2 regions of the Methylobacterium sp. TK26 genome follow, and region 2 is predicted to be linked to the other one. Evidence: riboswitches for the same ligand, from Rfam matches in the RefSeq annotation. Region 2 holds a riboswitch; the other holds the start of a gene.
The links. Region 2 has a riboswitch for thiamine pyrophosphate ahead of thiC (phosphomethylpyrimidine synthase ThiC). Riboswitches for the same ligand answer to the same signal wherever they lie in the genome.

Region 1: it holds a riboswitch for thiamine pyrophosphate, as region 2 does, so the genes downstream of both, thiO (glycine oxidase ThiO) here and thiC (phosphomethylpyrimidine synthase ThiC) in region 2, are expected to answer to the same signal.

Annotation. Positions count from the first base shown of each region.
Region 1 covers NZ_CM143965.1:2,003,846-2,008,083, forward strand. The annotation lists gene ACXJ1Y_RS09670 (thiazole synthase) at 1-676, opposite strand, end outside; gene thiS (sulfur carrier protein ThiS) at 680-892, opposite strand; gene thiO (glycine oxidase ThiO) at 889-2,106, opposite strand; TPP riboswitch at 2,175-2,305, opposite strand; gene ACXJ1Y_RS09685 (adenylate/guanylate cyclase domain-containing protein) at 2,334-3,593, opposite strand; gene rpoD (RNA polymerase sigma factor RpoD) at 3,663-4,238, opposite strand, start outside.
Region 2 covers NZ_CM143965.1:312,195-316,432, forward strand. The annotation lists gene ACXJ1Y_RS01515 (flagellar protein FlaG) at 1-74, opposite strand, end outside; gene thiC (phosphomethylpyrimidine synthase ThiC) at 315-2,204, opposite strand; TPP riboswitch at 2,271-2,375, opposite strand; gene ACXJ1Y_RS01525 (HNH endonuclease family protein) at 2,490-2,861, shown strand; gene ACXJ1Y_RS01530 (PilZ domain-containing protein) at 2,869-3,114, opposite strand; gene ACXJ1Y_RS01535 (hypothetical protein) at 3,152-3,625, opposite strand; gene ACXJ1Y_RS01540 (transglycosylase domain-containing protein) at 3,878-4,238, shown strand, end outside.

The DNA of each region.
Region 1 (4,238 bases), 1.7 Mb from region 2:
CGGGATCGTCGGCCTTGGCGACGGCGGTGTTCACGAGGCAGGCGGCGGCACCGAGTTCCATGGCGATCACGGCATCGGACGCCGTGCCGATCCCCGCATCGACGATCACCGGCACGCCCGCCCGGCGGCAGATCAACTCGATGTTGGCCGGGTTGGCGACGCCCATGCCGGAGCCGATCAGCGAGCCCATCGGCATCACGGCGGCGCAGCCGATGTCTTCCAGCCGGCGGCAGACAATGGGATCGTCGTTGCAATAGGGCAGGACGGTGAAGCCCTCGTCCACGAGGTGGCGGCAGGCCTCGATCAGTTCGGCGACGTCGGGGTACAGGGTCTCGCGGTCGCCGATCACCTCGACCTTGATCCAGGTGGTGTCGAGCGCTTCGCGGGCGAGTTCTGCCGTCATGATGGCGTCGCGGGCGGTCTCGCAGCCGGCGGTGTTGGGCAGGAAGCGGCGGCCCTTGAGCAGGCTCACCGTGTCCGAGCCGTGTCCGCGCAGGGAGACCCGGCGGATCGAGGCGGTGACGACCTCGGCGTCGGACGCCTCGACCGCGTCGCGCATGATCGCCTGGGTCGGGTAGCCGGCGGTGCCGAGGAACAGGCGCGAGCCCAGGCGCACCCCGGCGATGACCAGGGCGTCGTCCTCTTCGGGGCGCAGCGGCGTGACGATGCTGTCCATGCTCTAGCCTCCCTGCATGGCGCGGACGATCTCGATGCGGTCGCCCGGCGTGATGGTGGTGTCCGCCCAGTCCTTCCGGCGCAGGACGCGGCCGTTGAGGGCGATGGCGATGCCCTGCGGCCCCTCGATCCCGGCTTCTTCCGCCTCGGCGGTGAACAGGGCCTCGACGGTGGCGGCTTCGCTCTCGCGGGGCTCGCCGTTGACGAAGAGCTTCACCGTGCGGCCCTCCTCGGCTCCGGTCGCGCGAAGCGCGCCAGGGTGAAGGCACGGGCCACGGCCGGCATGTCGCCCGTGGCCACGAGGTCGGCCACCGCATCGGCGGTGACGGGCGCCAGCAGATAGCCGTTGCGATGGTGGCCGGTGGCGACGACCAGCCCCGGTGCGATGGCATCGATGATCGGCGCGTCGTCGTCGGAGGTCGGGCGATAGCCGCTCCACACGGCCTCGACCGCCATCTCCTCGATGCCCGGCAGCACCCGCCGCGCGCCTTCGAGCAGGGCGTAGAGCCCGCCCGCCGTCACGCCCTCGCGAAACCCGCAATCCTCCACCGTCGCGCCGACGATGAGGTGCCCGTCGCTCTTCGGGGCCATGTGGACCTGCTCGGTCCAGACCATGCGCGACAGCGTGCCGGTCTGGCGCGTGGTCCGCAGGGCCAGGGCCTGCCCCTTCAGGGGGCGCACCGGCAGGGCGAGGCTGTCGGGCAGGAGCCCGCCCTCCCCGCTCCAGGCGCCGGCCGCGAGCACGATCATCTCGGCGGAAAGGCGCCCGGCTTCGGTCAGCACGCCGGTTACGCGGCCGCCCGACCAGTCGAGGCCGGTGACGGCCATGCGCTCGATGATCGTCACGCCCGCCGCCTCGCAGGCGCGCACCAGTGCCGCCATGACGAGGCGCGGATCGACCTGATGGTCGAGGGGGCATTGCACGCCCGCCGTCACCGAGGGGCGCAGCACGGGCTCAAGCCGGCGGATCTCGGTGCCGTTCAGCCACGTCGCGTCGAGGCCGGAGCGGCGCTGCAGATCGTAGCGGAAGCGCAGGCGCTCCACCTCGTCGCGGCCGACGGCGAGCACCAGCGTGCCGTCCGGCCGGTAGTCGATGGAGAGGCCGGAGGCGGCCTCGAGTTCGTCGCGGAAGCCGGGCCAGCGGGCGAGCGAGTCCATGGCGAGGGGCAGGAGCGGGTCGGAGCCGGGCTCATGCTCGGCGGCCGGCGCCAGCATGCCCGTGGCGGCGAGGCTCGCGCCGGAGCCGACGCTTCCCCGCTCGATCACCGTGACGGAGAGCCCCCGGGACGCAAGGCGCCACGCGCTGGCGAGGCCGATCAGCCCGCCGCCGATGACGGCGACATCCGCGCGCGCGGGCAGACCCGTCGTCCGGGCGTCGAGCCCCGGATCCAGGCGCTGTCCGATGGGTGAAACGGGCCTCGGAAGCCCCATGGCGACACTCCGCTTATCGGGCGGAGGGATGGGGCCGGATGCTTCGTGAAAAGCGATGGCCTGTCAGGACGACGGCCGCGGTCCAATCCCTACGCCGGTGTGAACCGGATCAGGTTCGAAGGATTTCCGCGCCGCAGGCCCGGTTAAGGGCATGCCATCGGTTTCTCAGCCCCTTGCCGGGGATCTCCCTGGAACAGAGGCAGATGTGGGCCCTCGCGCCGCCGGGGTCAATCCCGTTTGCGCGGCCGCAGGAACTTCGGCTTGAACACCGCCATCGGCTCCTCGAAGCCATGGAGCGTGTGGACGCCCACCGGCACCGGATCGCCCCACAGGAAGTCCACGAACGGCTTCGACATCAGAAGCTCCTCGCCGAGGCCCCGGTTGAGCTTGGCGAGCCGGCTCGCGAGGTTCACGTCGCGGCCGATCACTGTGAAGTCGAGGCGCGAGCCGGAGCCGACATTGCCGTAGGCCGCCTCCCCGTGGTGCAGGGCGATGCCCGCCTGGATCGGCACCGGGAACTGATGCAGGGCGTTCGCTTCGTCGATGGCCGCCAGGATGTGCTGCGCCGCCGTCAAGGCGCCCTTGGCCGCGCCGCCGAGGTCGTCTCCGCTCTCGCGAAAGATCGCCAGCAGTCCGTCGCCGAGGTACTTCAGCACCTCCCCGCCCTCGCCCTCGATGGGCGGGACGAGGCAATCGAAGAACACGTTGAGGAGGGCCACCGCCTCCTCCGGCGTCATGTCGGCGGAGATGCGCGTGTAGTCGCGCATGTCGGCGAACAGGATCGCGGAGCGGATGCGCGTGACCTGACCGCGCCGGATGTCGCCCGACAGGATCGCCCGGTGCGGCTCGTCGCCGACATAGACCCGCAGCACGTGGTCGAGCTGCTTGTTCAGCACCCGCATCTCCATCACCGCCGCGAGCGCGGGCATGATGAAGCGCAGGATCGCGATGTGCTCGCGCTCGAACCCCGTTGGGCACTTGGTGGCGAAGGTGATGCCGTTCTGCGTGCCGTTCGTGAAGAACAGCGGCGCGACGACGTAGTGCGTGAACCCTTCCGCCTTCAGGTCCGGAACGATGGCGTAGGCGTCGTCCGGCGTCTCGGAGAGGTCGAGGATCAGCCACCGGCCGGTCTGGTGGACCTCGGCGAAGGGGCTGCGGAGATAGGCTTCCTGCGAGCGGCTGCCGTGCGGGAAGAGCCGCACCGTGACGCCGCCGTTGCGCGTCCAGACCCGGCCGACGCCGGCATATTCCGAGTGCAGCGTGTCGATGGCGGTGGAGGCCCGGTCCACCGGAACGCCGATGTCGATCAGCCGCTCGGCGAGGCCTTCGAGCATGTGCTCGGCCTTGTCGATGCGGGCCCCCTCACCGAGCAGCCAGTCGCGGATGCCGACCGAGGGCTCCAGCGCGCCGAACGGGACGTCGCTGGTCTCGGAGCCGTCCGCATCGGCCGTCGGTGTTCCGGGCAGGGGCGGACGTCGTTCGAGCATGGCGCCAAGGTGGGATTCCGTCACGGCAAAGCAAGGCTTTGCCGTGAGCCGGCGGCACGGGCCGCCGACTCAGTTGTCGAGGAAGCTCCTGAGCTTCCGGCTGCGGCTCGGATGCTTGAGCTTGCGCAGCGCCTTCGCTTCGATCTGGCGAATGCGCTCGCGGGTCACGGAGAATTGCTGGCCGACCTCTTCGAGGGTGTGGTCGGTGTTCATGCCGATGCCGAAGCGCATGCGCAGCACGCGTTCCTCGCGCGGGGTCAGCGACGCGAGCACGCGCGTCGTGGTCTCACGCAGGTTCGACTGGATCGCCGCGTCGATCGGCAGGACGACGTTCTTGTCCTCGATGAAGTCGCCGAGATGGCTGTCTTCCTCGTCGCCGATGGGCGTTTCGAGGGAGATCGGCTCCTTGGCGATCTTCAGGACCTTGCGGACCTTCTCGAGGGGCATCGCCAGCTTTTCGGCCAGCTCCTCCGGGGTCGGCTCGCGGCCGATCTCGTGGAGCATCTGGCGCGAGGTGCGGACGATCTTGTTGATCGTCTCGATCATGTGGACCGGGATGCGGATGGTCCGCGCCTGATCCGCGATCGAGCGGGTGATCGCCTGCCGGATCCACCACGTCGCGTATGTCGAGAACTTGTAGCCCCG
Region 2 (4,238 bases):
GGCGCGGCGGTGGCCGCCAGGGCGTCGATGCCCTGCGGCCCCTGCGAGACGGATGGGATGCTACGTATTTCCATGACAGGCTCCTACGATCCTGTGATGGAGGGATTGCATCATCGCGCCGTTAAGCAGCGCTTAATATGGGCATGCCTTCGCAGTCTTCGACAACGCCTTTGTAAGACGGGCTCAATATCCGGTAAAGGCAGCACCTCAATTTCACGCCATCTCACGCGATTGCAGTGCGCGAATGCTGACAAACCTGTCAGCGTCCTCGGCGATCCGGCGCGCCCGCCGGGTGACGGGCGCGCCGGAAGCTGTCACTCCGCCGCGTCGACGTAGAGCTTGCCGCCCTCGGCGAGGAATTCGCGCGACTTCTCGCGCATCCCGGCTTCGGCCTCGGCCTGCGACATGGCGGGGGCCTGGCCGATCACCTGGCCGGCCTCTTCCATCGCCAGCACCTCGGCGCGCAGATCCTGCGTGATCTTCATCGAGCAGAACTTCGGGCCGCACATCGAGCAGAAATGGGCGACCTTGTGGGCGTCCTTCGGCAGGGTCTCGTCGTGGTAGGTGCGCGCCGTATCCGGGTCGAGGCTGAGGTTGAACTGGTCCTCCCAGCGGAAGTCGAACCGGGCGCGGCTCAGGGCGTCGTCGCGCAGTTGCGCGGCCGGGTGGCCCTTGGCGAGGTCGGCGGCGTGGGCGGCGATCTTGTAGGTGATCACGCCGACCTTCACGTCGTCGCGGTCCGGCAGGCCAAGATGCTCCTTCGGCGTGACGTAGCAGAGCATCGCCGTGCCGAACCAGCCGATCATCGCCGCGCCGATGCCGGAGGTGATGTGGTCGTAGCCCGGCGCGATGTCCGTGGTCAGCGGGCCGAGGGTGTAGAAGGGCGCCTCGCCGCACTCGCGAAGCTGCTTCTCCATGTTCACCTTGATCTTGTGCATCGGCACATGGCCGGGGCCCTCGATCATCACCTGACAGCCCTTGTCCCAGGCGATCTTGGTGAGTTCGCCCAGCGTCTCCAGCTCAGCGAACTGCGCGGCGTCGTTCGCGTCGGCGATGGAGCCGGGCCGCAGGCCGTCACCCAGCGAGAACGACACGTCGTAGGCCCGCATGATGTCGCAGATCTCGTCGAACCGCTCGTAGAGGAACGATTCGCGATGCCCGGCGAGGCACCAGCGCGCCATGATCGAGCCGCCGCGCGAGACGATGCCGGTGACGCGCCGCGCCGTTAGCGGCACGTGGGCGAGGCGCACGCCCGCATGGATGGTGAAGTAATCGACGCCCTGCTCGGCCTGCTCGATGAGCGTGTCCTTGAAGACCTCCCAATCGAGCTTAAGCGGATCACCGCCCACCTTCTCCAGCGCCTGATAGATCGGCACCGTCCCGATCGGCACGGGCGAGTTGCGGATGATCCACGAGCGGATGTTGTGGATGTTGCGGCCGGTCGAGAGGTCCATGACCGTGTCCGCGCCCCAGCGGATCGACCAGACCAGCTTCTCGACCTCTTCGGCGGCCGACGAGGTGACCGCCGAGTTGCCGATGTTGGCATTGATCTTCACGAGGAAGTTGCGGCCGATCGCCATCGGCTCGACTTCGGTGTGGTTGATGTTGGCGGGGATGATCGCCCGGCCGCGGGCGATCTCGTCGCGCACGAATTCGGGGGTGATGAAGGCCGGCACCGCCGCGCCGAAATTCTCGCCATCCGCCAGGGCCGCCTCGGCCCGCTCCAGCATCTGCTCGCGGCAGAGGTTCTCGCGGTGGGCGACGTAGATCATCTCCTCGGTGACGATCCCGGCGCGGGCGAACTCGTACTGCGTCACCATCTGGCCGGGGGCGGCCTTGCGGAGCACCCGTTCGGCGGGGCAGGGGGCGACGAGCTTGTCGGCCGAGGCGAAGCCGTTGTCCTCCGGCTTGACGGCGCGGGGCTCGGCCGTGGCGTAACCGCGCGCGGCGATCCACGGGGCGCGGATCTGCGGCAGGCCCGCCGACAGGTCGATGCGGGCGTCGGTCTCGGTGTAGGGCCCCGACGGGTCGTAGACCCGCACCGGCTCTTCCTTCGGGTCGGTCAGCACGATCTCACGGAACGGGACGCGGATGTCCTCCCGGCCGCCGACGGTCGCGTAGACCTTGCGCGAGCCGGAGACCGGTCCCGTAGTCACGGTCTCGGGGCTTCCCTTCACATCCTTGGGCAGCACGGGTGCGTTCATTTGGCCTCTCCTGGCGCTGGAGCGGTCCAATTGCGTGACGACGATAGGGGTAAGGTGCGGCATCCCGAGGCCGCAGGTTCCCGTCCCTCCGCCGGTACGAACCGGATCAGGTTCAAGGGTCAGGGCGCTACGCCCAATCTCAGCCCGGTCTGGGCTCCCCTCGGAACGGTTCGAAACTCCGTGGTTTGCCGGATGTTGTCAATGCCGGCAGGCGAAACGCCCTAACACTCGGCTTTACTCTCCGATCTGCCGTCCCGATCCACCGAACTCGCCGGGAGACGAGGCTTGGGAAGACGCGAGCGCCTGTGGCGCGATGATGATCCGACGACCCACGGCCCCCAGGCGGCGGCGCCGGTCATCTGCCCGCTTTGCGAGAGGCCGATCCCACGCGGTGCGAAATCGAGCCTGCATCATCTCACGCCCAAGCTGAAGGGCGGCACCCACCGTGGCACGGTGCGTCTGCATCAGGTCTGCCATTCGGCGATCCATGCCCGCTACAGCGAGGCCGAGATCGCCCGGCGCCTCGCCGATGTCGAGGCCCTGCGGGCCGATCCAGAACTCGCCCGGTTCGTGGCCTGGGTGCGGACCAAGCCCGACGATTTCTACGCCCCGACGCGCATGACGCGGGACCGGCGGGCGGGAAAGCGCAAGGATTGAAGGGGCTTCACCCGGAGAAGGCGATGCCCGCCCGCTTGCCGCGCTGCCACGCGACGCTCGCCTCGCGCGATGCGGCCTCCGGGGCGAGGCGCACGCGCAACCGCTCCGGCAAATCCACGGCTTGCTCGATCTCGATCAGGGCGCCGGTCTCGGTGACGTCCCAGACGAGACAGCCGATCTCCCCCTCGCCGGTTTCCACGAACCCGAAGGTGAAGGCGTTGCGGCGATAGGCGCCGCGCCGGTCCTCGGACATGCCGTCTGCCTCTCCGCCCCGAACCGCCGACGCCGGCTCATTCATCGTCCGGCTCGCTGCGGTAGCGGCGGCGCTCCCGCGTATCGTCATAATCGTCGCGGCGCGGGCGATACTCGTCGCGGTCGACGTCGCGGCGCGGGCGGTACTCGTCGCGAAAGCGGTCGTCGTCCCGCGAGCGATACGCGTCCCGGTCGTCCCGGCGGGGGCGATCCCGGTAGCCGCCGCCCTCGTTGCCGGTGAGGCGCGGGGCATACCAGCAGGCCTTGCGCTGGTTGGGCGCCGGATCGCCGAAGCTCTGGACGTTGCACGCCACCGTGCCGCCCTGCGGGAAGGGACGGCCGTTGGTCTTGCCCGGCACCCCGAAATAGACGTTCGTCGGGTAAGGCATCCGGCAGACGCCGCCTTCCTCCGCACAGGCGATGGTGTTGACCGTATCGAGGCGGACCTGGGACCATGCCGGAAGGCTTCCGAGGCCGAGCCCGGCCGCCGCAACGAGAATGGCTACCCGCACGATAGTGCTCTCCCTGAAACGGGCGGCACCATACGGAGGGTCCTGCGCCGAAACCAGGGGCGGCGGGCCGGAACATTGGTCTGGCGAGCGCATCGCGGGCCGGGATACCGGGGCGTGCCGGTTATCTTAACGGCCCCTTAAACCGCCGCATTTACAGCGTCTCAGAACGCGTCCGCAGGGCCGCCGCGACGTCATGTCAACGTCCGGTTGCGCGGCCTCGCGCGCGGGCGAGCAGCTTCGTGACGGGTGTCGATGGCGCAGAAGCGTGGCAGAGCCGAGCCGAATTTCGATGTCCCGGAAGGGCGGATCGGCCAGCGCGGCGACCTCGACCTGCGCCTCTCCCGCGAGGATCGGGCCGGCGGCGGCGAGGCAGGGAGCAAGGAACGCGTGAGCAGGCAACCGGCGAAGCGGTCCTCCCCGTCCCGTGGCTCCTCCGGGGGCCGGGGCTCGTCGGGCAGGGGGCGCAGCGCGAAGCGCCGCCGCTCGTGGCTCGGCCGCATCGTCTATGGCGGCGTGGTGCTCGGCCTGTGGGCCGTGATCGGCCTCGCCGGGCTCATCGCCTACCACGCATCGCAATTGCCGCCCATCGACCAGTTGGCCGTGCCGAAGCGCC